2 regions of the Streptomyces sp. NPDC021020 genome follow, and region 2 is predicted to be linked to the other one. Evidence: predicted binding sites of a transcription regulator. Region 2 holds the regulator's gene; the other holds the start of a gene.

Region 1 (15,070 bases), on a different contig from region 2:
AGCTTCTGGCAGTGGGCCGACGCCGGCACCTTCCCCGGCGACCAGAACAAGTTCAACGGCGCCCTGGACCGCCTGAAGGCCTACGCCAAGGGCTGAGCCGCGTCGCGCAGCCGTGTGGCCCTTTCCCCCGCGCGGGGGGAAAGGGCCACACGGCGTTCACGCGCTCCGACGGTCCGTCAGGCGGCCACGGGCACCCCGCGGACGTCCGTTGCGGCCGCCTCCAGGGCGAGCGCCAGCACCTGCCGGACGTCGCTGACCGGGTGGACGTCGAGGGCGTCCAGGATCTCGGCCGGCACGTCGTCCAGGTCGGGCTCGTTGCGCTTGGGGATCACCACGGTGGTGACCCCGGCGCGGTGCGCGGCCAGCAGCTTCTGCTTGACCCCGCCGATGGGCAGGACCCGGCCGGTCAGCGACACCTCGCCGGTCATGGCCACGTCCGTCCGCACCCGGCGCCCCGACAGCAGCGAGGCCAGCGCGGTCGTCATCGTCACACCGGCGCTCGGGCCGTCCTTGGGCACCGCGCCCGCGGGGACGTGCAGGTGCACCCCGCGCTCCTTCAGGTCGCCGACCGGCAGCTCCAGCTCGGCGCCGTGCGAGCGCAGGAAGGACAGCGCGATCTGCGCCGACTCCTTCATGACCTCGCCCAGCTGCCCGGTGAGCTGCAGCCCCGACCCGCCGGTCTCCGGGTCGGCGAGCGACGCCTCGATGTAGAGCACGTCACCGCCCGCGCCCGTGACGGCCAGGCCCGTCGCCACGCCCGGCACTGCGGTGCGCCGCTCCTGCGGATCCTGCGCGGACTCCGGCACGTGGTGCGGGCGCCCGATGAGGCCGCGCAGGTCGTCCGGGCCCACCTCGTACGGCAGCTCCTGCTCGCCCAGCTCGTGCCGCGCGGCGATCTTCCGCAGGATGCGGGCGACCGTGCGCTCCAGGTTCCGCACGCCGGCCTCGCGGGTGTACTCGCCGGCGAGCCTGCGCAGGCTCTCCTCCGTCAGCGCCACCTCGTCGGCCTCCAGGCCCGCGCGCTCCAGCTGCCGGGGCAGCAGGTGGTCGCGGGCGATGACGACCTTCTCGTCCTCGGTGTAGCCGTCCAGCCGCACCAGCTCCATGCGGTCGAGCAGTGGCTCGGGGATGGACTCCAGGACGTTCGCGGTGGCCAGGAAGACCACGTCGGACAGGTCCAGCTCGACTTCCAGGTAGTGGTCGCGGAAGGTGTGGTTCTGCGCCGGGTCCAGGACCTCCAGCAGCGCCGCGGCCGGGTCGCCGCGGTAGTCGGAGCCGACCTTGTCGATCTCGTCGAGCAGCACCACCGGGTTCATCGACCCGGCCTCCTTGACCGCCCGTACGATCCGGCCGGGCAGCGCCCCCACGTACGTACGGCGGTGGCCGCGGATCTCCGCCTCGTCGCGGACGCCGCCGAGCGCGACCCGGACGAACTTCCGCCCCATGGCGCGGGCGACGGATTCGCCGAGCGACGTCTTTCCGGTCCCCGGCGGACCCACCAGGGCCAGCACCGCGCCTCCGCGGCGGCCCCCGACGACGCCGAGGCCCCGGTCGGCCCGGCGCTTGCGCACCGCGAGGTATTCGGTGATGCGCTCCTTGACGTCGTCCAGCCCGGCGTGGTCGGCGTCCAGCACCGCCCGCGCGCCCGCGACGTCGTAGGTGTCCTCGGTCGTGACCTTCCACGGCAGTTCCAGGACGGTGTCCAGCCAGGTGCGGATCCAGCTGCCCTCGGGCGAGGCGTCGGAGGACCGCTCCAGCTTCTCGACCTCCTTCAGCGCCGCCTCGCGCACGCTCTCGGGCAGGTCGGCGGCCTCGACGCGGGCCCGGTAGTCGCCGGCCTCGTCGTCCGGCTCGCCGTTCAGCTCCGACAGCTCCTTGCGGACCGCCTCCAGCTGCTGGCGCAGCAGGAACTCGCGCTGCTGCTTCTCCATGCCCTCCTGGACGTCCTTGCGGATCGTCTCCGCGACGTCCTGCTCGGCCAGGTGGTCGCGCAGCCACCGCACGGCCAGCTTCAGCCGCGCCACCGGATCCACCGTCTCCAGCAGCTCCACGCGCTGCTCGGCGGTCAGGAAGGGGCTGTAGCCGGAGTTGTCGGCGAGCTGGCCCACGTCGTCGATCTGCTGGACGCGGTCCACGACCTGCCAGGCGCCGCGCTTGCGCAGCCAGCTCGTGGCCAGCGCCTTGTACTCCTTCATCAGCTCGGCCACCGTGCCCGGCGACTCGGCGGGCACCGGCTCGTCGACGACCGTGCCCTCGACCCACAGCGCGGCGCCCGGCCCGGTCGTGCCCGCGCCGATCCGCACCCGGGTGCGGCCCTTGATGACCGCGCCGGGGTCGCCGTCGGACAGCCGCCCGACCTGCTCCACGGTGCCCAGCGTCCCGACGGCGGCGTACGCCCCGTCGATCCGCGGCACGAGCAGCACCCGCGGCTTGCCCGTCGCGCCCGCCGGGTGCGCGGACTGCGCCGCCTCCACGGCGGCGCGTACCTCGGAGTCGGTGAGGTCGAGCGGCACGACCATGCCGGGCAGCACGACCTCCCCGTCCAGGGGCAGGACCGGCAGAGTCAGCGACGGCTTGGCGGGGTTGGAAGGAACAGACTCAATCGGCATGATCGCTCCTTGGGCAAGCAAGTTGAGTACATGAGGCTCAATGCGCGGGGGGCCGCCGGTGTTCCCGTCCGGGTGTTCGCTCTGGGCGATCGGCTGCGCCGGGCGAGTGACGACGCTGTGAGCTGGGAAAACGGCTTGCGGGGTGGCTTAGCGTGGTCCGCATGGACGAACAGCCCCCCGGCCGGGGAACGGGCCTCGGGCCCGACGGGACGATCCTGCGCGAGGGCTCGCTCGCGCGGGTGCAGCCGGAGTACGCGCCGCTGCTGGACGCGGTACGCGCGCGGGTCCCCGCTGCCTTCCCCGGCGGGCGGCTGCACAGCGCGTACGTCTACGGCAGCATCCCGCGCGGGACGGCCCGCACCGGGATCTCGGACCTCGACCTCGTGGTGGTCCTCCACGAGCCGCCCACCGCGGCGGACCGCGCCGCCGGGGACGCGCTCTCCCGCGCGCTCGACGACGACTTCGCCGTCGTCGACGGCGTCGGGCTGCTGCTCTTCGACGCGGAAACGCTGCTGAGCGAGCTGGAGCGGTACGACCTCGGGTTCTTCGTGGCGTGCCTGTGCACTCCGCTGCTCGGGGAGGATCTGGCGGCCTTCCTGCCGTCGTACCGGCCGGACGGGCTGCTCGCCCGGGAGACCAACGGGGATCTTGCGCTGGCGCTTCCGGGGTGGGTGGAGGCCTTCGCCGACGCCTCGTCCGACGCCGAGCGTCGCGCTCTGTGCCGGGGCGTGGCCCGGCGGGTCGTGCGGACGGGGTTCACGCTCGTGATGCCGCGGTGGGGCGGCTGGACCAGCTCCCTGCGGGAGCAGGCCGCGGCGTTCGCGGGCTACTACCCCGCGCGGGGTGAGCAGATGCGCCGGGCGGCGTCCCTGGCGCTTGCTCCGTCCGGGGCGCCGTCGGACCTCGCGTTTCTCCTCACGGACCTGGCGCCGTGGCTGGCGTCCACGTACGTGGCCGTCCACGGGGAGAAGGCGCCGCGGGCTGCGGTGTGAGGTGGGGCGCGCGACCTTCCCTGCGTGGGGGCTGATCGCGCAGTTCCTCGCGCCCCCGGTGTACCCGGCGGGGCATCGCGCACTCCGTGCGGTGGGTGGGGTCGGGGGCCGCCACGGGGCACCTCCTCGGAATGCGCGTCCGACCTCATGCCGTAGGTGGCGGGTCCTGCGTGCGCATTCCTGCGGGGGCACCCCGCACCGACCCCCTCCCGGCGTCTCGTGGGCGGCTGCCTGCCGGTGGGGGTGAGCGTGTGAGGGACTGCGGGTCGCCCCCGCCGGTGGTGCACCCCCACAGGGGAACCGCGAGCCGACGCTCCACCCGCACTCCCTCCTCGGCCCACCCCATGGGTTCGCCCCCGACGGCGAATGCGCCCCACAGGAAGACCGCAACTTTTGCTACTACCTGCACGGGTGGCTGGGGGTGGGAAACACCCCGCGCCGCCAGGCGCGGGCACCCCCGCGGCGGGAAAGCCGGCATCGCGAGGGGTAGGCGGGACTCCCGCCGTTAATAAACGTATAGCGGAGTGGGGGGCTTGCCGCAAGGCCCCCGCCTTGTCGCAGAATGCTCCGCCGTGGGTGGATTCGGCGAGGTGGACGGGACGTACGTGACGGCGGCTCAGGGGTACGACGAGGAATTGCGCGGGGAGCGCGGCTACGTCAAAGCGCTCTACGCGCGGCTGGACGCGCGGCGCGCGCGGGTCGAGGCGGAGCACGACGCGGCGCTCAAGGAGCACGGCGGGACGGCCGTGGAGCGGGACGTGGCGGTGCGCGGGCTGGCCCGCGAGGTGCGGCGGCTGGACGTCGCGGACAACGGGCTGTGCTTCGGGCGGCTGGACGCCGCGGAGGGGGCGGCCTCGTACATCGGGCGGCTCGGCCTCTTCGACGACGGGGAGGCCCATGAGCCCGTGCTGCTCGACTGGCGCGCGCCGGCGGCCCGCGCGTTCTACACGGCGACGGCGGCGAGCCCGGAGGGCATGCTGCGGCGGCGCCAGTTCCACGCCCGGGGGCGGCAGCTGACGGGGTTCACCGACGAGGCGCTGGGCGGCGCGGAGGGGGTGGGCGGCGCGGACGCGGCGCTGCTCGCGGCGGTGAACGCGCCGCGCGGGGCGGGGATGCGGGACATCGTCGCGACGATCCAGGCCGAGCAGGACCGGATCATCCGGCTGGACCACCCGGGCGTGCTGGTCATCGAGGGCGGTCCCGGCACCGGCAAGACGGTGGTGGCGCTGCACCGGGTGGCGTACCTGCTCTACACGCAGCGCGAGCGGATGGAGCGGCAGGGTGTGCTGGTGGTGGGGCCGAACCCGGCCTTCCTGGAGCACATCGGGCGGGTGCTGCCGTCGCTGGGCGAGACGGACGTGGTGTTCATGACGACCGGCGACCTGGTGCCGGGCCTGGCGGTGACCGCCGAGGAGGCGGAGCCGGGTGTCGCGGTCACCAAGGGCTCGCTGGCGGCCCTGGAGGTGCTGGCGGCGGCGGTCGCGGACCGCCAGCGGGTGCCGGAGGAGCCGCTGCCGGTGGAGCTGGGGGGCGTGACGGTGCGGCTGGACGCGGCGGTCGCGCAGTGGGCGCGGGAGGAGGCGCGGGACAGCGGGCGGCCGCACAACGAGGCCCGGGAGGTCTTCCGGGAGGTCGTGACGTGGGCGCTGTCGGAGCGCGCGGTCGGGAAGGCGACCCGTGAGTGGCTGGACCGCTCGGACCGCGCGCTGTGGGAGCGGCTGCGGGCGGACATGCTCAAGGAGCTGCGGGACGACGACGCGTTCCTGGCCGCGCTGGACGCGCTGTGGCCGGTGCTGACCCCGGAAGCGCTGCTGGCGGAGCTGTACGGGTCGGCGGAGCGGCTGCGCGCGGCGGGCGCGGACCCGGCGTGGCTGCGGGCCGCGGGTGACGCCTGGACGGTGGCGGACGTGCCGCTGCTGGACGAGCTGGTCGACCTGCTGGGGAAGGATCCGGCGGCGGAGCGGGCCGCGGCGCGGGCGGCGGAGGAGGCCCGGCGGGAGGAGGCGGAGTACGCGGCGTCCGTGCTGGAGACCATGGGCGTGGACCGCCGTGACGACCTGATGGACGACGAGGACCATCTGCTCGCGCAGGACCTGGTGCGCGCCGCGGGTCTGGCGACGCGGTTCGAGGAGGTCGACACCCGGGATCTGGCCGAGCGCGCGGCCGCGGACCGGGAGTGGACCTACCGCCATGTGGTGGTCGACGAGGCGCAGGAGCTGTCGGCGATGGAGTGGCGGGTGCTGATGCGGCGCTGCCCGCTGAAGTCCTTCACGGTGGTCGGCGACCTGGCGCAGCGGCGCTCGGCGGCGGGCGCGGTCTCGTGGGAGGCGGCGCTGGAGCCGTACGTGCCGGGGCGGTGGCTCTACCGCTCGCTGACGGTGAACTACCGCACGCCGGCCGAGATCATGGCGGTGGCGGGCGCGCTGCTGGGCGAGTTCGCGCCGGGCGTGCGGCCGCCGGAGTCGGTGCGGTCATGCGGGGTGCGGCCGTGGGCGCGGCAGGTCACGGCGGCGGAGCTGCCCGGCGCGGTCGAGGCCTTCGTGCGGGCGGAGGCGGGCCGGGAGGGCACCAGCGTGGTGATCGGCCCGCCGGACGTGCCGGGCGCGGTGCCGCCGTCGCGGACCAAGGGCCTGGAGTACGACGCGGTGCTCGTGGTCGCGCCCGAGCGGATCCTCGCGGACGGTCCGCGCGGCACGGCGGAGCTGTACGTCGCCCTGACCCGCGCCACCCAGCGGCTGGGCGTACTGCACCTGGAGCCGCTGCCCCCGGCGCTGGCGGGCCTGGAGCCGGACACACCCTAGGGTGGACGGATGCTTGAGGACGAGACGGTGACCGTGCTGGACCGACGGGACGGGGTCGCCGGGGAGCTGGCGCTGCGGCACCGCGGCGGCGCGGGGACGTACGAGATCATCGCGAACGGCTGCTTCCTGATGGACACCTCCGACGGGCGCTCCGAGCGGCTGCTGGTGGACGCCGCCCGGGAGGCGCTGGGGCCCCGGGCGGCGCCGGGCGTGCTGCTCGGCGGGCTCGGGGTCGGGTTCTCGCTGGCCAGGGCCGCGGAGGCGGACTGGGGGCGGATCGCGGTGGTGGAGCGCGAGGAGGCGGTCGTGGCATGGCACCGCGACGGGCCGCTCGGGGCGTACTCCGCGGGCGCGCTCGACGACCCGCGGGTGGTGCTGGTCCTGGACGACCTGCTCGCCCACCTGCGCGGCGGCGGGGAGCCGTACGACGCGCTGTGCCTGGACATCGACAACGGGCCGGACTGGACAGTCACGGAGAACAACGGCAGTCTCTACAGTCCCAGCGGCCTCGACGTATGCCGGAACCGGCTGACACCCGGCGGCGTCCTCGCAGTGTGGTCGGCGCAGCCGTCGGCCGCGTTCGAGGACGCGCTGCGGTCGGCAGGATTCGAACGGGTTCGCACCCTGGAGATTCCGGTGGCCCGCGGGGTGCCGGATGTCGTGCACCTGGCACACCGGGCGGCTTAGCTCAGCGCTGGTGTGATGGTCACGGCGGCGCCCCGCCCCGTACGCTGCCGGGTAGCCAGGACGATTAATGGGGCGGATTGTGGACGGCACGCAGACGACCGGCGCGCAGCGCCGGGTGCTGGTGGTCGAGGACGACCAGACGATAACGCAGGCCATCGCGGCCCGCCTGCAAGCCGAGGGCTTCCAGGTGCGCACCGCGGGCGACGGCCCGGCGGCGGTCGAGGCCGCCCGCTCCTGGCAGCCGGACCTGCTGGTGCTGGACGTGATGCTGCCCGGCTACGACGGCCACGAGGTGTGCCGCCGGGTGCAGGCGGACCGGCCGGTGCCGGTGCTGATGCTCACCGCGCGGGACGAGGAGACCGACATGCTCGTCGGCCTCGGGGTGGGCGCCGACGACTACATGACCAAGCCCTTCTCGATGCGCGAGCTGGCCGCCCGGGTGCATGTGCTGCTGCGCCGGATGGAGCGCGCGGCGACGGCCGCGCACAACCCGCGCGGCGCCGCGATCCACCTCGGCGACCTGGAGATCGACCACGCGCAGCGCCGGGTCCGGGTCGCGGGCGCGGACGTGCACCTGACCCCGACCGAGTTCGAGCTGCTGGTGTGCCTGGCCCAGCAGCCCAAGGCGGTGCTGTCGCGCGAGCAGCTGCTGGCCGAGGTGTGGGACTGGGCCGACGCGTCCGGCACCCGTACCGTCGACAGCCACGTCAAGGCGCTGCGCCGCAAGATCGGCGCGGACCGGATCCGTACCGTGCACGGCGTGGGGTACGCGCTGGAGACGCCGCCGGCGTGAGTCGCGGCGAGAGCGTGACGAGCCGCGGGAGGGCCGCGCGCGCCGGGCGGGGCGGCCTGCTGGGGCGCTGGTGGCGGCAGGCGTGGGAGGCGCTGCGGCCCTGGGACCCCTTCCGCTCGATCAAGGCCGCGCTCGCGGCGCTGGTGCTGGTGTCGGTGCTGATCACCACCGGGCTGGTGTTCCTGGCGATCCACTCGGCCACCGGGCTGCGGGTCATCACGATCTTCTCGATCATCGCCTCGCTGCTGATCACCCAGATCGTCGCCGACAACCTGACCGCGCCGCTGCGCGAGATGACCGCGGTCGCGCGTGCCATGGCGGGCGGCGACTACAGCCGCCGGGTCGCCCGGACACGCCGGGACGAGGTCGGCGAGCTGGCCGAGACGTTCAACCGGATGGCCGCCGACCTCGCCGCCGCCGACCGGCACCGCAAGGAGCTGGTGGCGAATGTCTCGCACGAGCTGCGCACGCCCATCGCGGCGCTGCGCGCGGTGCTGGAGAACGTCGTGGACGGCGTGTCGGCCGCCGACCCGGAGACGATGCGGCTGATGCTCCAGCAGACCGAGCGGCTCGGCAAGCTGGTCAGCCAGCTGCTGGACCTGTCGCGGCTGGACAGCGGCGCGGTGCGGCTGGACGCCAAGCGGTTCGAGGTGTGGCCGTACCTGTCGGCGGTGCTGAAGACCGCGAGCCTGGGCATGGGCTCGGGCGGCTCGCGCTCCCGGGCCCGTGCGGACGTGCCGCTGCACCTGGACGTCGCACCGCCGGGCCTGGTGGCGTACGCCGACGGGGAGCGGCTGCACCAGGTGGTGGCCAACCTCGTGGACAACGCCGTCAAGCACAGCCCGCCGGGCGGCCGGGTGACCGTACGGGCGCGGGCCGGGGCGGCGCCGGGGTCGCTGGAGCTGGACGTCGTGGACGAGGGCCCGGGCATCGCGGAGGCGGACCGGGTCCGCGTCTTCGAGCGCTTCCACCGCGGCTCCCAGCCGGGCGGCGACGGGGGTACGGGGCTGGGGCTCGCCATCGCGCGCTGGGCGGTCGACCTGCACGGCGGCCGGATCCAGGTGGCCGAATCGCCCCGCGGTTGCCGGATCCATGTCACCCTTCCGGGGAGAGGCACGGCAGCGCCTTGACGTGCTCGCTCCGGCGGCGCCCGCAGTTCATGCGACGTTCATCCCGGGCACAGCGGCCACATCCGGTCGGACAACCCTCAAGAGGGACCAATTTCCCGCCATGAACGCCTCCGAAACCAGATTTTCGGTGTGACGTACACGACGACTGGCCCCCGGGCCTGCGACGCAGGGCCAGGTAGGCGTAGCCTTTATTTCCGCTGTCCACCATCTTGTGAAGCGGAAGAGGGCGGTTGCCGCCGTGTCGCCACAGTCCCCCAATAGCTCTAGTGTCACGACCGACCACGAAGCGCAGGGCGAGGGCCCCGCAGGGGGTTTCGGCCCCAACGAGTGGCTGGTCGATGAGATCTACCAGCAGTACCTCCAGGACCCGAACTCGGTAGACCGAGCCTGGTGGGACTTCTTCGCCGACTACCGGCCGGACGGTTCGGCCGCTCCGGCGGCCCCCGCCGGCCAGGGCGGCGCCTCGGGCGCCGCGGCCCGTGCGAACGCCGCTCCGGCGCCCGCCGCCGTCCCCGCGGCGCCGCCGGCCCCGGCCGCCGCCGCGCCCGCGCAGCCCCCGGCTCCGGCTCCGGCCCCCGTGCAGCCCGCGGCCCCCGCCGCGCCGGCTCCGGCGCCGGCCGCCGCGAAGCCCGCCGCCGCGAAGCCCGCGAAGGCCGCCCCCGCGGCCCCGGCCGACGCCGCCGGGCCGGAGTTCCTGACGCTGCGCGGCCCCGCCGCGGCTGTGGCGAAGAACATGAGCGCGTCGCTGGAGCTGCCCACCGCCACCTCGGTGCGGGCCATCCCGGTGAAGCTGCTGTTCGACAACCGCATCGTCATCAACAACCACCTCAAGCGCGCCCGCGGCGGGAAGATCTCCTTCACGCACGTCATCGGCTACGCCATGGTGCAGGCGCTCAAGGCGATGCCGTCGATGAACCACTCCTTCGCGGAGAAGGACGGCAAGCCCACCCTGGTCAAGCCCGACCACGTCAACCTGGGCCTGGCCATCGACCTGGTCAAGCCGAACGGCGACCGCCAGCTCGTCGTCGCGGCCATCAAGAAGGCCGAGACGCTGAACTTCTTCGAGTTCTGGCAGGCCTACGAGGACATCGTCCGCCGCGCCCGCACGGGCAAGCTCACGATGGACGACTTCCAGGGCGTCACGGCCTCGCTGACCAACCCCGGCGGCCTCGGCACCGTGCACTCCGTGCCGCGCCTGATGCCCGGCCAGTCGATGATCCTCGGCGTCGGCTCGATGGACTACCCGGCGGAATTCCAGGGCACCTCGCAGGACACCCTGAACAAGCTCGGCATCTCCAAGGTCATGACGCTGACCAGCACGTACGACCACCGGGTGATCCAGGGCGCCGCCTCCGGCGAGTTCCTGCGGATCGTCAGCCAGCTGCTGCTCGGCGAGAACGACTTCTTCGACGACATCTTCGCGTCGCTGCGCATCCCGTACGAGCCGGTCCGCTGGCGCACGGACATCGACACCGCGCACGACGACGACGTCACCAAGGCCGCGCGGGTCTTCGAGCTGATCCACTCCTACCGGGTCCGCGGCCACGTCATGGCCGACACCGACCCGCTGGAGTACCGCCAGCGCAAGCACCCCGACCTCGACATCCTGGAGCACGGCCTCACGCTGTGGGACCTGGAGCGGGAGTTCGCGGTCGGCGGCTTCGCGGGCAAGTCGCTCATGAAGCTGCGCGACATCCTCGGCGTGCTGCGCGACTCGTACTGCCGCACGGTCGGCATCGAGTTCATGCACATCCAGGACCCCAAGCAGCGCAAGTGGATCCAGGACCGCATCGAGCGCCCGCACGCCAAGCCCGAGCGCGAGGAGCAGCTGCGCATCCTGCGCCGACTGAACGCCGCGGAGGCCTTCGAGACCTTCCTGCAGACGAAGTACGTCGGCCAGAAGCGCTTCTCGCTGGAGGGCGGCGAGTCCGTCATCCCGCTGCTGGACGCGGTCATCGACGCCGCCGCCGAGTCGCGGCTGGACGAGGCCGTCATCGGCATGGCGCACCGCGGCCGGCTCAACGTGCTGGCGAACATCGTCGGCAAGTCGTACGCGCAGATCTTCCGCGAGTTCGAGGGCAACCTCGACCCGAAGTCGATGCACGGCTCCGGCGACGTCAAGTACCACCTGGGCGCCAACGGCACCTTCACCGGCCTGGACGGCGAGCAGATCAAGGTCTCGCTGGCCGCGAACCCCTCCCACCTGGAGGCGGTCGACCCGGTCCTGGAGGGCATCGCCCGCGCCAAGCAGGACATCATCAACAAGGCCGGCACCGACTTCACCGTGCTGCCCATCGCGCTGCACGGCGACGCGGCCTTCGCCGGCCAGGGCGTCGTCGCCGAGACGCTCAACATGTCGCAGCTGCGCGGCTACCGCACCGGCGGCACCGTGCACGTGGTGATCAACAACCAGGTCGGCTTCACCGCCGCCCCGGAGTCGGCCCGCTCGTCGATGTACGCCACCGACGTGGCCCGCATGATCGAGGCGCCGATCTTCCACGTCAACGGCGACGACCCGGAGGCCGTGGTCCGCGTGGCGCGGCTGGCCTTCGAGTACCGCCAGGCGTTCAACAAGGACGTCGTGATCGACCTGATCTGCTACCGGCGGCGCGGTCACAACGAGTCCGACAACCCGGCCTTCACCCAGCCGCTGATGTACGACCTGATCGACAAGAAGCGCTCGGTGCGCAAGCTCTACACCGAGTCGCTCATCGGTCGCGGCGACATCACCCTGGAAGAGGCCGAGCAGGCGCTGCAGGACTACCAGGGCCAGCTGGAGAAGGTCTTCACCGAGGTCCGCGAGGCGACCGCCGCGCCGGCCGAGCAGGAGCAGTCCGGCGGCCAGTCGCAGTTCCCGGTGTCGGTGCCGACCGCGGTGTCCTCCGAGGTCGTCAAGCGCATCGCGGCCTCGCAGGTCAACATCCCCGAGCACGTCACCGTCCACCCGCGGCTGCTGCCGCAGCTCCAGCGCCGCGCGGCCATGGTCGAGGACGGCACGATCGACTGGGGCATGGGCGAGACGCTGGCGATCGGCTCGCTGCTGCTGGACGGCACCCCCGTCCGGCTCGCCGGCCAGGACTCGCGGCGCGGCACCTTCGGCCAGCGGCACGCGGTCATCATCGACCGGGAGACCGGCGAGGACTACACCCCGCTGCTCTACCTGTCCGAGGACCAGGCCCGCTACAACGTCTACGACTCGCTGCTCAGCGAGTACGCGGCGATGGGCTTCGAGTACGGCTACTCGCTGGCCCGCCCGGACGCGCTGGTGATGTGGGAGGCGCAGTTCGGCGACTTCGTCAACGGCGCGGCGACCATCGTCGACGAGTTCATCTCCTCGGCGGAGCAGAAGTGGGGCCAGACCTCCGGTGTGGTGCTGCTGCTGCCGCACGGCTACGAGGGCCAGGGCCCGGACCACTCGTCCGCCCGTATCGAGCGCTTCCTCCAGCTGTGCGCCCAGAACAACATGACGGTGGCCGTCCCGACCACCCCGGCGCAGTACTTCCACCTGCTGCGCTGGCAGGTGCACAACCCGCACCACAAGCCGCTGATCGTCTTCACCCCGAAGTCGATGCTCCGGCTGAAGGCGGCCGCGTCGAAGGCCGAGGACTTCACCACCGGCACCTTCCAGCCGGTCATCGGTGACCACTCGGTCGACGCCGAGGCCGTCCGCAAGGTCGTCTTCTGCTCCGGCAAGGTCTACTACGACCTCGTCGCGGAGCGGGCCAAGCGCGGTGCGGACGACGTGGCCTTCATCCGCATCGAGCGGCTGTACCCGCTGCCCGGTGTGGAGATCCAGGCGGCCATCGCGCCCTACACGAAGGCGCAGAAGTTCGTGTGGGCGCAGGACGAGCCGGCGAACCAGGGCGCGTGGCCCTTCATCGCGCTCAACCTGATCGACCACCTCGACCTGCTGCTCGGTGCGGCTCCCGACAACGCGGACCGGCTCCGCCGCGTCTCGCGCCCGGCGTCCTCCTCCCCGGCGGTCGGCTCCGCCAAGCGCCACCAGGCGCAGCAGGAGGAGCTGGTCAACGAGGTCTTCGAGATCTGACCCCGGCACTGCCGAAACGGCGGGTGGCCCGTACCGGTTCTCCGGTACGGGCCACCCGCCGTTTCGGGCGTCCGCGGGCGTCCTCGGCCGTCAGGTGGTGAGCGGTTCGAAGTCCCAGTAGGGGCGGGTACGGGAGCGGGCCGCCACGGTGTGCGGGTGCTGCGCGCCGAGGGTGCCGGACAGGATGGCCAGGGCCTCCTCCTCGGCCTTGTCCGCCTCGGGCCGCCGCCGCAGGTTGCGCAGGTCGGTGGCCAGCGCGATCCGGCAGGACAGCGTCAGCGGGTGGTCCTTGCCGAGCGCCGCGGTGGCGCGGTCCGCGGTCGTCCGGCTCAGCTCCGCGGCGCCCTCGGGGTCGCCGGCGAAGTTGCGGGCGGCGGTGGCGTTCAGGGCGCAGCCGAGCGTCCAGGGGTGGTCGGGGCCGACCGCGGCGGTCATCGTGACGAGCGCGGTCTCGATCTCCAGTTGGGACTGCTGGCGTTCGCCCGCCGCCCGCAGGATCAGCCCGTGGTTGCCGAGGAGTCCCGCGGTGTAGGGGTGCTCCTCGCCGAACTGGGCCCGGTGCTCGCGGAGCACGAATTCGCCCAGCTCGCGCGCCCGGTCCAGATCCCCGTGCTCGCGTTCGAAGGCCGAGTAGCTGGCGGCGACCCGCAGCGTGAGCGGACCGGTGTCGCCGAAGACCCGCTGGCAGCGCTCCAGCAGCCCCGCCATCAGCGCGGCCGCGCGCGGCCGGTCGCCGCCGCGGTAGTAGCACAGCGAGAGGTTGTGCTCGGCGCGCAGCGTCTGCGGGTTGTCGGCGCCGAGGACGGTCCGGTGGACCTCGCAGTTGCGCTCCTGGACGGACGTGGCCTGCTCGTAGCGGCCCAGCAGGCGCAGGTCCTGCGCGAAGTGGTTCTCCGACGACAGCGTCCAGTTGTGCCGGTCGCGCAGCAGCTCGCGGCGCGCCTCCATGGTCTCCTGGTCCAGCCGCAGGGCCTCGTCGTAGCGGCCCAGCAGCCGGTAGGTGAGCGCGATGTTGTTCTGCACGTTGAGGGTGCGCGCGTCGCGCACCCCGACCAGCTCGCGGTAGCCGTCGCGGGCGAACTCCAGCAGCCGCAGGGCCTCGTCGTACCGCGCGAGGCTGCGCAGGTCGGCGGACAGGTTCCCGGCGGCGCGCAGCACCAGCAGGTCGCGGTCGCCGCGCTCCTGGCGCAGCCGGTCGTACGCGTCGCGGTCGATGGCCTCGGTCGCGCGGATGTCGCCGGTGGCGCGCATCAGGTTGGTCTGGTCGTGGACCAGGTCCCACAGCTTGCGGTGGCCGGCGGGCAGCAGCCGCGGCCATTCCTCGGCGGCGACCTCGGCGATCTGCAGGCCGGTGCGGTACTCACCCGACAGGTAGAGGTAGTGCAGGCAGTTGAGCACCATGACCTGGATCTCGGGGTTGGTGCTCGCGAGCGCGCCGGACGCCTCCAGGTGCGGCACGATCTCGGCGTAGCGCGGCCACAGCCGGGAGTCGGACGGGCGGGCCGGGTCGGCGGCCGCGAGGATCTTGCGGACGACGCGGGAGTAGTCGCTCTGCTCGTCCTGCGGCATCTCCGCGCGTACGGCCTGGTGCACCAGCCGGTGCATCTGCACGATCTCGTTGGTCCCGACGCCCTCCTCGGCCGCGGTCTCCTGCGGGTCGACCTGGATGACGGACCACTGCGCGAGCTTGTCGATCGCGTTGTTCCACAGCACCGAGTCGCCGAGCAGCCCGGCGAGCTTCTCCGGTACGTCGCGGATCTGCATCTCGCGCAGCAGCCGCACCGGGATCGGGCCGGGAGCGAAGAAGACGCACAGCCGCAGCAGGTCGACGGTCTCGGGCTTGTCCTCGCGCAGCCGGTTGAGCAGTATCGAGAAGGCCGTGTAGTAGGTCATCTGGAAGTCGGCGGCGACCTTCAGGCCCGGTTCGACGTCGGCGCCGCGGCGCAGCAGCTCGATGTACTCGTCCACGGGGGTGTTGGAGTCGTTGAGCGCGCCCGCGTTCTGGTCCAG
Region 2 (15,070 bases):
CGGCAGGCCGCTGCTGAACCGCAGGCTGGAGGGCCTCGGGACGACGATCTTCGCCGAGATGTCGGCACTGGCGGTGGAGACCGGCGCGATCAACCTCGGACAGGGTTTCCCCGACACGGACGGCCCGGAGTCGGTACGCGAGGCCGCGGTACGGGCGCTGCGCGACGGCCGCGGCAACCAGTACCCGCCCGGCGCGGGCGTGCCCGAGCTGCGCGCCGCCATCGCCGAGCACCAACGCCGCTTCTACGGACTGGAGTTCGACCCCGACACCGAGGTCCTGGTCACCGCGGGCGCGACCGAGGCCATCGCGGCGGCGATGCTCGCGCTGCTCGAACCGGGCGACGAGGTCATCGCGTTCGAGCCCTTCTACGACTCCTACGCGGCGAGCATCGCAATGGCCGGCGGCGTCCGCGTCCCGCTGACTCTGCGCGCCCCCGACTTCCGCCCCGACCTGGACGCGCTGCGTGCGGCCGTGACCCCGCGCACCCGCCTGCTGCTCCTCAACTCCCCCCACAACCCCACCGGCATGGTCCTCACCCGCGACGAGTTGACAGCCATCGCCCAACTCGCCGTCGAACGCGACCTGCTGGTGGTCACCGACGAGGTCTACGAGCACCTGGTCTTCGACGGGGAGCACACCCCGCTGATCTCGCTGCCCGGCATGCGCGACCGGACGGTCTCCATCTCCTCGGCGGGCAAGACCTTCTCGTTCACGGGCTGGAAGGTCGGCTGGGTGACGGGCTCCCCCGAGCTGGTCGCGGCCGTCCGCACCACGAAGCAGTTCCTCACCTACGTCGCCTCGGGCCCCTTCCAGTACGCGATCGCGGAGGCTCTGGCGCTGCCCGACCCGTACTACGCAGCCTTCCGCGACGACCTCCGGACCAAACGCGACCTCCTCGACGCCGGCCTGCGCGACGCGGGCTTCCAGGTCTACGAACCCCAGGGCACGTACTTCATCACCACCGACATCACCCCCTTCGGCGAAACCGACGCCCTCACCTTCTGCCGCACCCTCCCCACCCGCGCCGGCGTCGTCGCCGTCCCCAACTCCGTCTTCTACGACCACCCCACGGCGGGCCGCACCCAGGTCCGCTTCGCCTTCTGCAAACAGCACGCCGTCCTCACCGAGGCCGCGTCGAGGCTCCGCAAGGCCTTCGGCGGCTGAGCGCGCTGCGCGCGCTTGCCCTCCAGCCACGTGGCTCGGACACCAACGGTCAGCGCACGAAGAGGGCTTCTTCCTGCGGAGGGATCGGGGGTTCGAGGACGTCGCGGAGGCGGGTGACGTCCTGGCGCCACTTCCGCCCGTCCGGAACGTCGTCCCACAATTCGGCGATTTCGGATGACTCGGCGACCACCCGGTCCAGGGCTTCGACCGCGAGCGTCCGGAGGTCTGCGGGGAGAACGGGCAGGGGTTCCGACGGGCCGTAGTTCGCATGCGCGGGCGCACCGTCGGGGAGCTGCGCGACGACCAGGGCCACGGCGGCGACGGCTCGCTCGGCGTCAGGGGTCTCCAGAAACTCCTTGGCAGCGACGGCGCGTTCCAAGACGCTGCGGATCATGGGCTCGCGCTCTTCCACCGCGGCCTCGTCCAGGTCGCCGGCGAAGTCGGCCGCCGTGTCGTTGTCGAAGGGGCCGATGTCCCAGGTGCCCACGTGATCTCCTCGGATGACGAACCGCGGCTGGGACGAACCGCTCTTCACGCGCACCTGACGGCGGCCACAGCGGGCACCGCGGTCCCGGTCGGGCACCAGGGCGTGTCCCCACCGGGAGGGCCCGGCCCCGCGCGCGGCTGGGTGCGGGCGGGGCCGGGGCGGGCAAGAGGCCGACGGGGTCGGTCAGTCGGTGCCGAACTCCATCGCCGCGCGGTCGAGCAGCGCGTCGTCGGGCTCGGGCTCGCCGCGGGAGGCGATGACCTCGGCGCCGCCCTCGGGGAGTTCCGGCATGGTCTCGATCAGGCCGGGTGCGGGCTCCTGCACCGGGCCGATGGCGAGGCTGCCGGAGCCGACGAGGCCGAGCTGGGCGTACTGCTCCAGCTTGGCGCGGGAGTCGGCGATGTCCAGGTTGCGCATGGTGAGCTGGCCGATCCGGTCCACCGGGCCGAACGCGGAGTCCACGGTGCGCTCCATGGACAGCTTGTCCGGGTGGTAGCTGAAGGCCGGGCCGGTCGTGTCGAGGACGGAGTAGTCCTCGCCGCGCCGCAGCCGCAGGGTCACCTCGCCGGTGACGGCGGCGCCGACCCAGCGCTGCAGGGACTCGCGGATCATCAGCGCCTGCGGGTCCAGCCAGCGGCCCTCGTACATCAGCCGGCCGAGGCGGCGTCCCTCGGTGTGGTACTGCGCGAGGGTGTCCTCGTTGTGGATCGCGTTGACGAGGCGCTCGTACGCCGTGTGCAGCAGCGCCATGCCCGGGGCCTCGTAGATGCCGCGGCTCTTGGCCTCGATGATCCGGTTCTCGATCTGGTCGGACATGCCCAGGCCGTGCCGCCCGCCGATCGCGTTGACCTCGGACACCAGGTCGACGGGGGTCGCGAAGTCCTTGCCGTTGACGCTGACCGGGCGGCCCTGGTCGAAGCCGATCGTCACGTCCTCGGTGGCGATCTCGACCGACGGGTCCCAGAAGCGCACGCCCATGATCGGGTCGACGGTCTCGACGCCGGTGTTCAGGTGCTCCAGGGTCTTCGCCTCGTGCGTGGCGCCCCAGATGTTGGCGTCGGTGGAATACGCCTTCTCCGTGCTGTCGCGGTAGGGCAGCTCGTGGGCGAGCAGCCACTCCGACATCTCCTTGCGGCCGCCCAGCTCGGTCACGAAGTCCGCGTCCAGCCAGGGCTTGTAGATCCGCAGGTGCGGGTTGGCGAGCAGGCCGTAGCGGTAGAACCGCTCGATGTCGTTGCCCTTGAAGGTCGAGCCGTCGCCCCAGATCTGGACGTCGTCCTCCAGCATCGCCCGCACCAGCATGGTGCCGGTGACGGCGCGGCCGAGCGGCGTGGTGTTGAAGTACGCCCGCCCGCCGGAGCGGATGTGGAAGGCCCCGCAGGTGAGCGCGGCCAGGCCCTCCTCGACCAGCGCCGCACGGCAGTCGACCAGCCGCGCGACCTCGGCGCCGTAGGCCTTGGCACGCCCGGGCACCGACGCGATGTCGGGCTCGTCGTACTGGCCTATGTCGGCGGTGTAGGTGCAGGGGACAGCGCCCTTGTCGCGCATCCACGCGACCGCGACCGAGGTGTCGAGGCCACCGGAGAAGGCGATGCCGACGCGCTCGCCGACAGGAAGGGAGGTGAGGACCTTGGACATGGAAATATTATGCACACCAACGCATGCTCATGCAAAGCCCCTTTCCGGAGCACCCGGCCGCCGCCCTGTCACCCCCGCTCCGGCAGGATGCCCGCGGCGCGGGCCGCGGTGAGCCAGTCGGGGAATTCGCCGAGCAGGCTGTCGTACAGCTCCGCGTCGGAGAGCGCCTTCGGGGTGGCGCCCGCGGCGAAGAAACCGGCGTTGTCGACGAGCCGGCGGCCCGGCACCGGCAGGTCGTCGAGCTTGCGGAGGAAGCGGAATTCGTCGGCGCCGAAGCCCACGAACTGCCAGAAGATCGGTAGCCGCGCGGACACGCACAGCACGTGCTCGGCCGCGGCCTTCGAGGTCGGCGAGCCGTCGGTCTGGAAGACGACGAAGGCGGGGTCGGTCGCACCGCAGGCCTGGTAGTGGTCGATCACGGCCTGCATGGCCAGGTGGTAGTTGGTGCGCCCCATGTGGCCCATGGATGCGTGCAGCGGGCCGATGCGGTCCCGGTAGTCGTCCAGGCCCATCTCGGCGGTGCCGTCGACCTCGGTGGAGAAGAAGACGACCGGCACCACCCCGTCGTCGTCGAGGTTGGCGGCGAGCGCGAGGGTCTGCTCGGCCAGGTGCTGCACGGAGCCGTCCCGGTAGTAGGGCCGCATGCTGCCGGAGCGGTCGAGGACGAGGTAGACGGCCGCCCGCTCGCCGGCGACCGCGTGCTTCTCCAGCGAGACGGTCGCGGTCTTGAAGAGGCTGACCAGCCCGGGGGCGCTGGCGGCGACCTTCTCCAGGCTGACGGCGGGACCGGTACCGCTCCGTTCCGCGCGGGGCGGCTTGCGGTAGTCGATCCGGGGCGCCTTGCGGTAATCGATGGCCATGGGCCGGGATTCTCCTCCTGCCCGGCGCCGGGGCGCACGCGGTCGCGCCCGCACCGACCGATGACTTCCCGGCGCCGCGGCGGTCTGCACTCGTAGGCACGACCTCACGACCCACGACCTCACGACCCACGACCTACAGGAGGCGATCATGTTCGAGTCGACGAAGGCGTTCAGCGGTTTCTCGGTCGACGACATCGAGGCCGCGGCGGCGTTCTACGGCGACACGCTGGGGCTGAAGGTGTCGCGGCAGAACGGGCTGCTGACACTGCACCTCGCGGGCGACCGGGACGTCCTGGTCTACCCGAAGCCGGACCACCGGCCCGCGACGTTCACCGTCCTCAACTTCCCCGTCCCCGACATCGAGGCGGCGGTCGACGAGCTGGGGCGGCGCGGGGTGCGCTTCGCGCGCTACGAGCAGCTGCCGGCGGACGAGCGGGGGATCTTCCGCGGCGGCGGCCCGCTCATCGCCTGGTTCACCGACCCCGCGGGCAACGTGCTCTCCGTGCTGGAGGAGTCCGCCTGAGCCGCGGTGCGACCGCGGAGCCACCGCGGGAGCGCGGAGAAGCCCGGCCGCACGGGGGGCCGGGCTTCTCCGTCGGTACGCGGCGGGAGGCCGTGGTCGGGCCTCCGCGCGGGGTCAGTCCTCCGCGGAGTCCTCGCCGCCTTCGCCGCCCTCGGCGGCCTCGTCGGTGTCCTTCGCCAGGCCCAGCGTGTCCACGACCCACTTGTCGAACTCGATCGACGCGCGCACCCAGCTCACCGTGCTGGACACGAAGTGCTCCAGACCGACGCCCAGCCCGATCATCAGCTGGGCCTCGCCGACGAGGCGGACGCCGCCGTCGTCGTTGGTGTGGGTGTAGACCTTCGGCCACAGCGTGCGGCGGTTCCAGTCGTCGATGACCTCGTGCAGCTGCGCCTTGTCGTCGACCTCGAACGGACGGTCGTAGAAGGTCCGGACGGCGAAGACCGCCTGCTCGTCCTCGCCGCGGAACATGAAGTACGTGCGGAAGTCCTCCCAGGGCGCGACGAGGTCACCCTCCTCGTCGACCAGGTGCTTCAGCTCCATCTGGTCGAGCAGCTGCTTGACCAGGTCCTGGTCGGGGATGACCACACCGCTGTTGCCAGCGGACGAGGGGTCCGGCTGTCCCCCGAAATTAGGAATCGAGGACGGGTCGATGCTCACCGTGAAGTCCCTTCGTGACGTCTGACTGCCATCCTCCCTCATCCGCACCCCCAGGGGGAAACCCCGGGGCGCGCGGGCCCGGCGCTGGTCACCGGGCGGCAGCGGCCGTCACTTGCTGAGGTCGGGCCCCGCCGGACCGGTGGCCGCGCCGACGATCAGCCCGCCCGCGGCACGGTCGACCCGTACGGTCTGCCCGTCCCGGATCTCCCCGGCGAGCAGCTCGCGGGCCAGCGGGTCGCCGATCGCGGTCTGCACCAGGCGGCGCAGCGGCCGGGCGCCGTACGCCGGGTCGTTGCCCTCCTCGGCCAGCCAGTCCAGCGCCGCGTCGGTGACCTCCAGGCCGAGCCTGCGGTCCTTCAGCCGGGCGGCGAGCCGGTCGGTCTGGAGCCGGGCGATCCTGCGCAGCTCCTCCTTGCCGAGCGCGGAGAAGACCACGGTGTCGTCGAGCCGGTTGAGGAATTCCGGCTTGAAGGACGCCCGCACCGTGCTCAGCACGTTCTCCCGCTTCTGGTCCTCGGTGAGCGCCGGGTCCACCAGGTACTGGCTGCCGAGGTTGGAGGTCAGGATGAGGATCACGTTCCGGAAGTCGACCGTACGGCCCTGGCCGTCGGTGAGCCGCCCGTCGTCGAGCACCTGGAGCAGGACGTCGAAGACCTCCGGGTGCGCCTTCTCGACCTCGTCGAGCAGCACCACGCTGTACGGGCGGCGGCGCACCGCCTCGGTGAGCTGGCCGCCCTCCTCGTAGCCCACGTATCCGGGCGGGGCGCCGACCAGCCGCGCGACCGAGTGCTTCTCGCCGTACTCGCTCATGTCGATGCGGACCATGGCCCGCTCGTCGTCGAAGAGGAAGTCGGCGAGCGCCTTGGCCAGCTCGGTCTTGCCGACGCCGGTCGGGCCGAGGAAGAGGAAGGAGCCGGTCGGGCGGTCGGGGTCGGCGATGCCGGAGCGGGAGCGGCGTACCGCGTCGGACACCGCGCGCACCGCCTCGGCCTGGCCGATGAGCCGGCGGCCCAGCTCGTCCTCCATCCGCAGCAGCTTCTGCGTCTCGCCCTCCAGCAGCCGACCCGCCGGGATGCCGGTCCAGGCGGCGATCACGTCGGCGATGTCGTCCGGGCCGACCTCCTCCTTGACCATCGTCTCCTGCGCGGCGGCCTCCTGCTCCTCCCGTGTCGCCGCCTCCAGCTCGGCCTCCAGCCTGGGCTTCTCGGCGTAGAGCAGCTTGGAGGCGGTCTCGAAGTCGCCGTCGCGCTGGGCGCGGTCGATACGGGTGTCGATGTCGTCGAGGCGCTCCTTGAGCTCGCCGACCCGGTTGAGGCCCTGCTTCTCCTTCTCCCAGCGGGCGGTCAGCCCGCGCAGCTCCTCCTCCCGGTCGGCGAGGTCCTTGCGCAGCTTGTCCAGCCGCTGGACGGACGCCGGGTCGGTCTCGCTGCGCAGCGCCATCTCCTCCATGCGCAGCCGGTCGACGGAGCGCTGCAGCTCGTCGATCTCGACGGGCGAGGAGTCGATCTCCATCCGCAGCCGGGACGCGGACTCGTCGACCAGGTCGATGGCCTTGTCGGGCAGGAAGCGCGAGGTGATGTAGCGGTCGGACAGGGTGGCCGCGGCGACCAGCGCGGAGTCGGCGATCTGGACCTTGTGGTGCGCCTCGTAGCGGCCCTTGAGGCCGCGCAGGATCGCGACCGTGTCCTCCACGGTCGGCTCGGCGACCAGCACCTGCTGGAAGCGGCGCTCCAGCGCCGGGTCCTTCTCGATCCGCTCGCGGTATTCGTCCAGCGTCGTCGCGCCGACCATGCGCAGTTCGCCGCGCGCCAGCATCGGCTTGAGCATGTTGCCCGCGTCCATCGCCGAGTCGCCGCCGGCGCCCGTGCCGACGACCGTGTGCAGCTCGTCGATGAAGGTGACGATCCGCCCGTCGCTGTCCTTGATCTCGGCGAGCACGGCCTTCAGCCGCTCCTCGAACTCCCCGCGGTACTTCGCGCCCGCGACCATCGCGCCGAGGTCGAGCGAGACCAGCCGCTTGTTGCGCAGCGACTCGGGCACGTCGCCCTTGACGATGCGCTGCGCCAGGCCCTCGACGACGGCGGTCTTGCCGACGCCGGGCTCGCCGATCAGCACCGGGTTGTTCTTCGTGCGCCGGGAGAGCACCTGCACGACCCGGCGGATCTCCTGGTCGCGGCCGATCACCGGATCCAGCCGGCCCTCGCGGGCGGCCGCGGTGAAGTCGGTGCCGTACTTCTCCAGCGCCTTGTACGTGCCTTCGGGATCCTGGCTGGTCACGCGCTGCCCCCCACGGGCGGTCTCGAAGGCGGCCAGCAGCTGCTTGCCGCCGGCCCCCTGGCGGGTGAGCAGCTCGCCGGCCGCGCCGCCCTTGACGGCGATGCCGATGAGCAGGTGCTCGGTCGAAAGGTACGCGTCCCCGAGCTCCTTGGCCCGCTCCGCCGCGTCCGCGACGACGGCGAGCAGCTCGCGGTTGGCCTGCGGCGGGGCCACGGTCGACCCCTGCACCTTCGGCAGCCGCTCGACCAGCTGCTCCGCCTCCGCGCGCAGCCCCGCCGGATCGGCCCCGACGGCGGCGAGCAGGTCCAGCACGTTCTCGTTGTCCGCGCCGCTCAGCAGCGCGAGCAGCAGGTGGGCGGGCGTGAGGTCCGGGTTGCCCTCGGAGACGGCCCGGGTGTCGGCGGCGTTGAGCGCTTCCCGGCTCTTGTTCGTCAGCTCGGCGTCCACGGAGCGGATCCTCCTCGGGGTATTGGTTTCATTCTGGCCCGCCCCCGCGGTGAGGGCGCGGCGGCGCCGTGGGGTGGGCGTTTTCAGGGGCGCGTGGGGGTACCTCCCGGGCGGAGCCTGGGGGAGAACTGCGCGCTCAGCCACGACGGTGGCGCGGGTTGTCACCGGCCCGAGGGGGCAGTTGCTGTCGTTTCCGGACCACCGGCCGGTGGTGGGTTGCTCGCGCAGTTCTCCCCCAGGCTCCGCCCGGGAGGCACCCCCACGCGCCCCTGAAAAGCACCGCCCTCCGCAGAGGGCAGCCCGCAGCCCGCGCCCGGCGGGCGGGGAAAGGGGGGCGAGCCCCTCCGTCAAACGGCGCCGTCAGGCGCCTACGCGCCGTCGCGCTTGGGGCGCCAGACGACCAGCGCGCTGGTGTGCTGGACGTCCTGGTAGGGGACGAGATCGCGGCGGTAGGACGCGTGGACCGCGGCCTCGCGCTGCTGGATGAGGGCCGCCGCGCCCTCCACCGTCGCGGTCAGCTCGGCGACGCGCGCCTGGAGGGCGGCGACCTGGTTCTCCAGCTCGATGATGCGCTTGATGCCGGCCAGGTTGATGCCGTCGTCCTGGGAGAGCCGCTGCACCTCGCGCAGCTGGTCGATGTCCCGTGCGGAGTAGCGGCGGCCCCGCCCGGCCGTGCGGTCGGGCGAGACCAGGCCGAGGCGGTCGTACTGCCGCAGGGTCTGCGGATGCAGCCCGGACAGCTCGGCCGCCACGGAGATGACGTAGACCGGGGTCTCCTCGGTGAGCTGGTACGGGTTGCGCCCGCGCGGGGCACCGCCCGTACCCCGCGGGACGCGGGGGCCGCCGCTGCCGCGCGGGCCCGGCGCCGTACCGTCCGTCCGGCCGTCGATGCTCATCCGTTCACGCTCCCTTTGCCGCCTTGAACAGCTCGGCCCGCGGGTCGAAGTCCGCGGTCGCCTCCCGGTAGGCCTCCAGCGCGTCGAGCGCCTTGCCCTCGCTCTTGTCCGGCACCGCCACCTCGACGGTGACGAGCAGGTCGCCGCGCGTGCCGTCCTTGCGGACGGCGCCCTTGCCGCGGGCGCGCAGGGTGCGGCCGTTGGGGGTGCCCGGCGGGAGCTTGAGGGTGACCGGCGGGCCGCCGAGCGTGGGCACCTTGACCTCGCCGCCGAGGGCCGCCTCCGTGAAGCTGACCGGTACGGTCACCGTCAGGTTGGCGTCCTTGCGGCCGAAGACCGGGTGCTGCCCGACGTGCACGACCACGTAGAGGTCGCCCGCCGGGCCGCCGCGCTCGCCGGGGGCGCCCTTGCCGCGCAGCCGGATCCGCTGCCCGTCGGTGACGCCCGCCGGGATGCGGACCTGCATGGTGCGCGAGCTCTTGGCGCGCCCGCTGCCGTGGCAGACCTCGCAGGGATTCTCCGCGATCAGGCCGCGGCCCTTGCAGTCCACGCAGGGGTCGGTGAGCGAGAAGCCGCCCCCGCCGCCGCGCGAGACCTGGCCCGTACCGACGCAGGTCGGGCACACCCGGGGCGTGCCGTTCTTGTCGCCGGTGCCGGAGCAGGCCTTGCAGGGGGCCTGCGAGGACATCCGCAGCGGGACGGTGGCCCCGTCGACGGCCTCGGTGAAGCTCAGCGTGACCTCGGACTCGACGTCCTGGCCGCGCCGCGGCTGCACCCGTGTGCCGCCGCCGCGGTTGAAGAGCCCGCCGAAGACGTCCCCGAGCCCGCCGCCGAAGCCGCCGCCCTGGCCCCCGCCGGGGGCCTGGCCGCCGGCGCCGCCGCCGAAGAGGTCGCCCAGGTCGAAGTTGAAGCCGCCGGTGCCGCCCGCGCCCGGGCCCGGGCGGAAGCCGCCGTTCCCGAACAGCGCGCGGCCCTCGTCGTACTCCTTGCGCCGCTTGGCGTCCGAGAGGACGTCGTTGGCCTCGGAGATCTCCTTGAAGCGCTCCTCGGCCTTCGTGTCGCCCTTGTTGGCGTCCGGGTGGAACTCGCGGGCGAGCTTCCGGTACGCCTTCTTGATCTCGGCATCCGTGGCGTCCTTGGGGACGCCGAGGACCTTGTACAGGTCCTTTTCCAGCAGGTCCCTACTGATGCTCATCCCCGGCGTCCCTCCTTCCGGCCGTGAAGGCTCTCTTTACACCGTCAGCCCTGCTCCGGGCCACCGTTCTCCTCGCCGTCCGCCGTGTCCGCCGCCGCGTCCCGGTCGTCCGCCGTCTCGTCGGCGGCCTTTCCGGAGCCCGGCTGCGGTTCGGCGACCGCGACCCGGGCGGGCCGCAGATTGCGCTCACCGAGGCGGTACCCGGGCTGGAGGATCTGCACGCATGTCGTCTGCGTGACATCCGGCGAATAGCTGTGCATCAGGGCCTCGTGCACCAGCGGGTCGAAGGCTTCACCCTCCTTGCCGAACTGCTGCAGCCCCAGCTTCGCCGCGACCGTCTCCAGCGACTCCGCCACCGACTTGAAGCCGCCGACCAGCTCGCCGTGCTCGCGCGCCCGGCCGATGTCGTCGAGCACCGGGAGCAGCTCGGTGAGCAGGTTGGCCACCGCGATCTCCTTGACGGCGACCCGGTCGCGCTCCACCCTGCGGCGGTAGTTCTGGTATTCGGCCTGCAGGCGCTGGAGGTCCGCGGTGCGCTCGCCGAGCGCGGTGCGTACCTGGTCCAGCTGCGCCCGCAGCGCGGTCAGCTCCTGCGCGTCCCCGCCGCCGGCCCCCGGGGCCGCCTCGTCGGCGGTCCCGGAGTCCTTGCCGGCCGCCGAGCCCTTGGCGGGCTTGGCGTCACCGGCCTCGGAAGGGACGTCGGGCTCCTGCTCGAAGCCCTTCGGCTCCTCCGTCACGCGGCACCGTCCCTCTTGTCGTCGTCGACGATCTCGGCGTCCACGACGTCGTCGTCCGCGGCGCCGGCCTGCTCGCCCGCGGGCGAGCCGGCACTCGCGTGGGCGGAGCCTTCACCGGGGGCGTTGGCGTACAGCGCCTGGCCCAGCTTCTGGCTGACGGCGGCGACCTTCTCGGTGGCCTCGCGGATCGACGCGGTGTTGTCGGCGTCGGTCGACTCGTTCTTCAGCTTCTCCTTGAGGTCCGCGATGGCGGCCTCGACCTCGGACTTCACGTCCTCGGGGAGCTTGTCCTTGTTGTCCGCGATGAACTTCTCGGTCTGGTAGGCCAGCTGCTCGCCCTGGTTGCGGGTCTCGGCGGCCTCGCGGCGGCGGTGGTCCTCCTCCGCGTACTGCTCGGCCTCGGACCGCATGCGGTCGACCTCGTCCTTCGGCAGCGAGGAGCCGCCGGTGACGGTCATCCGCTGCTCCTTGCCCGTGCCCAGGTCCTTCGCGCCGACGTGCATGATCCCGTTGGCGTCGATGTCGAAGGTGACCTCGATCTGGGGCATGCCGCGCGGGGCCGGCGGCAGACCGGTCAGCTCGAACATCCCGAGCTTCTTGTTGTACGCGGCGATCTCGCGCTCGCCCTGGTAGACCTGGATCTGCACGGACGGCTGGTTGTCCTCGGCCGTCGTGAAGATCTCCGAGCGCTTGGTCGGGATCGTGGTGTTGCGCTCGATGAGCTTGGTCATGATGCCGCCCTTGGTCTCGATACCGAGGGACAGCGGGGTGACGTCGAGCAGCAGGACGTCCTTGACCTCGCCCTTGAGCACACCGGCCTGGAGGGACGCGCCGATGGCGACGACCTCGTCCGGGTTGACGCCCTTGTTGGCCTCCTTGCCGCCGGTCAGCTCGCGCACCAGCTCGGCGACGGCGGGCATACGGGTGGAGCCGCCGACGAGGACGACGTGGTCGATCTCGGACAGCTGGATGCCGGCGTCCTTGATCACGTTGTGGAAGGGCGTCTTGCAGCGCTCCAGCAGATCGCTGGTCAGCTGCTGGAACTGCGCCCGGGTGAGCTTCTCGTCCAGGTGCAGCGGGCCCTCGGCGGACGCCGTGATGTAGGGCAGGTTGATGGACGTCTCGGTCGAGCTGGACAGCTCGATCTTCGCCTTCTCCGCGGCCTCGCGCAGGCGCTGGAGGGCCATCTTGTCCTTGCCCAGGTCCACGCCGTGGCCGGACTGGAATTGCTTGACCAGGTAGTCGACGACGCGCTGGTCCCAGTCGTCACCACCGAGGTGGTTGTCGCCGTTGGTGGCCTTGACCTCCACGACGCCGTCGCCGATCTCCAGCAGCGAGACGTCGAAGGTGCCGCCGCCGAGGTCGAAGACCAGGATCGTCTGGTCGTCCTTGTCCAGGCCGTACGCGAGCGCGGCCGCGGTCGGCTCGTTGACGATCCGCAGCACGTTCAGGCCCGCGATCTCGCCGGCCTCCTTGGTGGCCTGCCGCTCGGAGTCGTTGAAGTACGCCGGCACGGTGATGACCGCGTCGGTGACCTTCTCGCCGAGGTAGGACTCCGCGTCCCGCTTGAGCTTCTGCAGGATGAAGGCGCTCATCTGCTGCGGGTTGAAGTCCTTGCCGTCCAGGTTGATCTTCCAGTCGGTGCCCATGTGGCGCTTGACCGACCGGACGGTCCTGTCGACGTTGGTGACCGCCTGGCGCTTGGCCACCTCACCGACCAGCACCTCGCCGTTCTTGGCGAAGGCGACGACGGACGGCGTGGTCCTGGCACCCTCTGCGTTGGTGATGACGGTGGGCTCGCCGCCTTCGAGAACGCTGACGACGGAGTTTGTCGTGCCCAGGTCGATGCCGACCGCACGTGCCATGGTGGATTCCTCCTGCTGACTACTTGAGTGGAACTGACTCAAGAGTGCACGAGCGCCGCGATCGTGTCAACAGACGTGAGTCGTGGCGACTCAACTTTGCGGCGCGCGCCCCGCGCAGCCGGGCGCTCCGGACGGGCCCCCCTGCGCCCGTGCGACGCGCGACACAGATCACCAGTGGTGCGGCTTTATGGGCCCCCCGATCCCGGGTACCCTCAGCCAGGACCGCAGTAAGTTACCGCTTAGTAGAATTTCGTACCGTGCGCAGGCCCGAGGAGCCCTCATGCAACTCGCCGCGATCATCGTGTCGCTGGTCCTCACCGCGGTCGGCGTCGCGCTCTTCAGCCTCGCCGTCGCGCAGATCTACCGGTTCGTCCGGCTGGGCAAGCCCGTACCGGCCGGCAGCCGCACGAACGACCCCGCGGCCCGTACGACGACGATGCTGCGGGAGTTCGTCGGCCACACCCGGATGAACAAGTGGGGCGTCGTCGGCGTCGCCCACTGGTTCGTCGCGGTCGGCTTCCTGACCCTGGGCCTGACGATCGTCAACGCCTACGGCCAGCTCTTCAAGGCCGACTGGATGCTGCCGGTGATCGGCGACTGGCTGCCGTACGAGCTGTACACCGAGTTCATCGCCCTGTTCACCACGCTCGGCATCATCACCCTCATCGCCATCCGACTGCTGAGCCTGCCCTCCCGGGCGGGCCGCAAATCCCGCTTCGCCGGATCCACGGCCTGGCAGGCGTACTTCGTCGAGTACGTCATCCTCGTCATCGGCCTGGCGATCCTCACGCTGCGCGGCCTGGAGGGCGCGCTGCACGGCGTGGACGGCTACGAGGCCGGGTACTTCGCGTCGTACCCCCTCGTCGCGGGCTTCCGGGGCCTGGGCACGGACACGCTGCAGAACCTCGTGTACGCCGTGGCCATGGTCAAGCTCGCCGTCACCATGACGTGGGCGATCGTGGTCGGCCTCAACACCGACATGTCGGTGGCCTGGCACCGCTTCCTGGCCTTCTTCAACATCTGGTTCAAGCGCAACGCGCGCGGCGAGGTCTCACTGGGCGCGCTCCAGCCCATGACCAGCGAGGGCAAGCCGATCGACTTCGAGGACCCGGGCGAGGACGACGTCTTCGGCGTCTCCAAGGTCGAGGAATTCTCCTGGAAGGGCATCCTCGACTTCTCCACCTGCACCGAGTGCGGCCGCTGCCAGTCGCAGTGCCCGGCCTGGAACACCGGCAAGCCGCTGTCGCCCAAGCTGCTGATCATGTCGCTGCGCGACCACGCCAACGCCAAGGCCCCCTACCTGCTGGCCGGCGGCGGCAAGAACGCGGAGGGCGAGGAGCGCGCCACACCCGAGCAGCTGGCCGGCGTCCCCGCCGCCGCGCTCGCCGAGGCCGAGCGGCCGCTCATCGGCACCGCCGAGGAGAACGGCGTCATCGACCCCGACGTGCTGTGGTCCTGCACCACGTGCGGCGCGTGCGTCGAGCAGTGCCCGGTCGACATCGAGCACATCGACCACATCATCGACATGCGCCGCTACCAGGTGATGATCGAGTCGTCCTTCCCGTCCGAGGCGGGCACGATGCTCAAGAACCTGGAGAAGAAGGGCAACCCCTGGGGCCTGCCGAAGAAGCAGCGCCTCGCGTGGGTCAAGGAGGTCGACTTCCCCGTGCCGGTCGTGGGCGAGGACGTCGAGGACCTGACGTCCGTCGACTACCTGTACTGGGTCGGCTGCGCGGGCTCCCTGGAGGACCGCGCCAAGAAGACCACCAAGGCCTTCGCCGAGCTGCTGCACATGGCGGGCGTCAACTTCGCGATCATGGGCGGCGAGGAGAACTGCACCGGCGACTCCCCGCGCCGCCTCGGCAACGAGTTCCTCTTCCAGCAGCTCGGCGCCGAGAACGTCGCGATGCTCAACATGGCCTTCGGCGAGGAGCTGGACGACGACGGGAAGACCGTCGCCGCGAGCCGCAAGCCGCGCTCGTCGAAGAAGATCGTCGCGACCTGCCCGCACTGCTTCAACACCATCGCCAACGAATACCCGCAGCTCGGCGGCGAGTACGAGGTCATCCACCACACGCAGCTGCTCCAGACGCTGGTCGACGAGGGCCGGCTGGTCCCCGTCACCCCGGTCGAGGGCCTCATCACCTACCACGACCCCTGCTACCTGGGCCGGCACAACAAGGTCTACACGCCGCCGCGCGAGATCGTCGCGAAGGTCCCGGGCCTGCGCAGCGAGGAGATGCACCGCCACAAGGACCGCGGCTTCTGCTGCGGCGCGGGCGGCGCCCGGATGTGGATGGAGGAGCGGATCGGCAAGCGC

Evidence for each region. Region 2 encodes HspR, which represses chaperone genes until heat shock. Its sites were predicted from a motif close to TTGAGNNNNNNNNNCTCAA; they were not measured.
Region 1: lon (endopeptidase La) is a predicted target of HspR. The motif match lies at 2,632-2,650, and genes of this name have one in related genera.

The regions. Positions count from the first base shown of each region.
Region 1 is NZ_JBIRQQ010000004.1:118,709-133,778, reverse strand. Features, by position in the region: gene ACH4SL_RS12585 (lysozyme) at 1-96, shown strand, start outside; gene lon (endopeptidase La) at 177-2,609, opposite strand; gene ACH4SL_RS12575 (nucleotidyltransferase domain-containing protein) at 2,771-3,601, shown strand; gene helR (RNA polymerase recycling motor ATPase HelR) at 4,174-6,402, shown strand; gene ACH4SL_RS12565 (spermidine synthase) at 6,412-7,089, shown strand; gene ACH4SL_RS12560 (response regulator transcription factor) at 7,157-7,882, shown strand; gene ACH4SL_RS12555 (ATP-binding protein) at 7,897-9,012, shown strand; gene ACH4SL_RS12550 (multifunctional oxoglutarate decarboxylase/oxoglutarate dehydrogenase thiamine pyrophosphate-binding subunit/dihydrolipoyllysine-residue succinyltransferase subunit) at 9,251-13,060, shown strand; gene fxsT (FxSxx-COOH system tetratricopeptide repeat protein) at 13,151-15,070, opposite strand, start outside.
Region 2 is NZ_JBIRQQ010000012.1:221,827-236,896, reverse strand. Features, by position in the region: gene ACH4SL_RS31485 (pyridoxal phosphate-dependent aminotransferase) at 1-1,165, shown strand, start outside; gene ACH4SL_RS31480 (DUF4259 domain-containing protein) at 1,215-1,652, opposite strand; gene argG (argininosuccinate synthase) at 1,836-3,290, opposite strand; gene ACH4SL_RS31470 (vWA domain-containing protein) at 3,359-4,150, opposite strand; gene ACH4SL_RS31465 (VOC family protein) at 4,299-4,673, shown strand; gene ACH4SL_RS31460 (YbjN domain-containing protein) at 4,788-5,333, opposite strand; gene clpB (ATP-dependent chaperone ClpB) at 5,442-8,057, opposite strand; gene ACH4SL_RS31450 (heat shock protein transcriptional repressor HspR) at 8,426-8,953, opposite strand; gene dnaJ (molecular chaperone DnaJ) at 8,958-10,148, opposite strand; gene grpE (nucleotide exchange factor GrpE) at 10,193-10,885, opposite strand; gene dnaK (molecular chaperone DnaK) at 10,882-12,750, opposite strand; gene ACH4SL_RS31430 ((Fe-S)-binding protein) at 13,031-15,070, shown strand, end outside.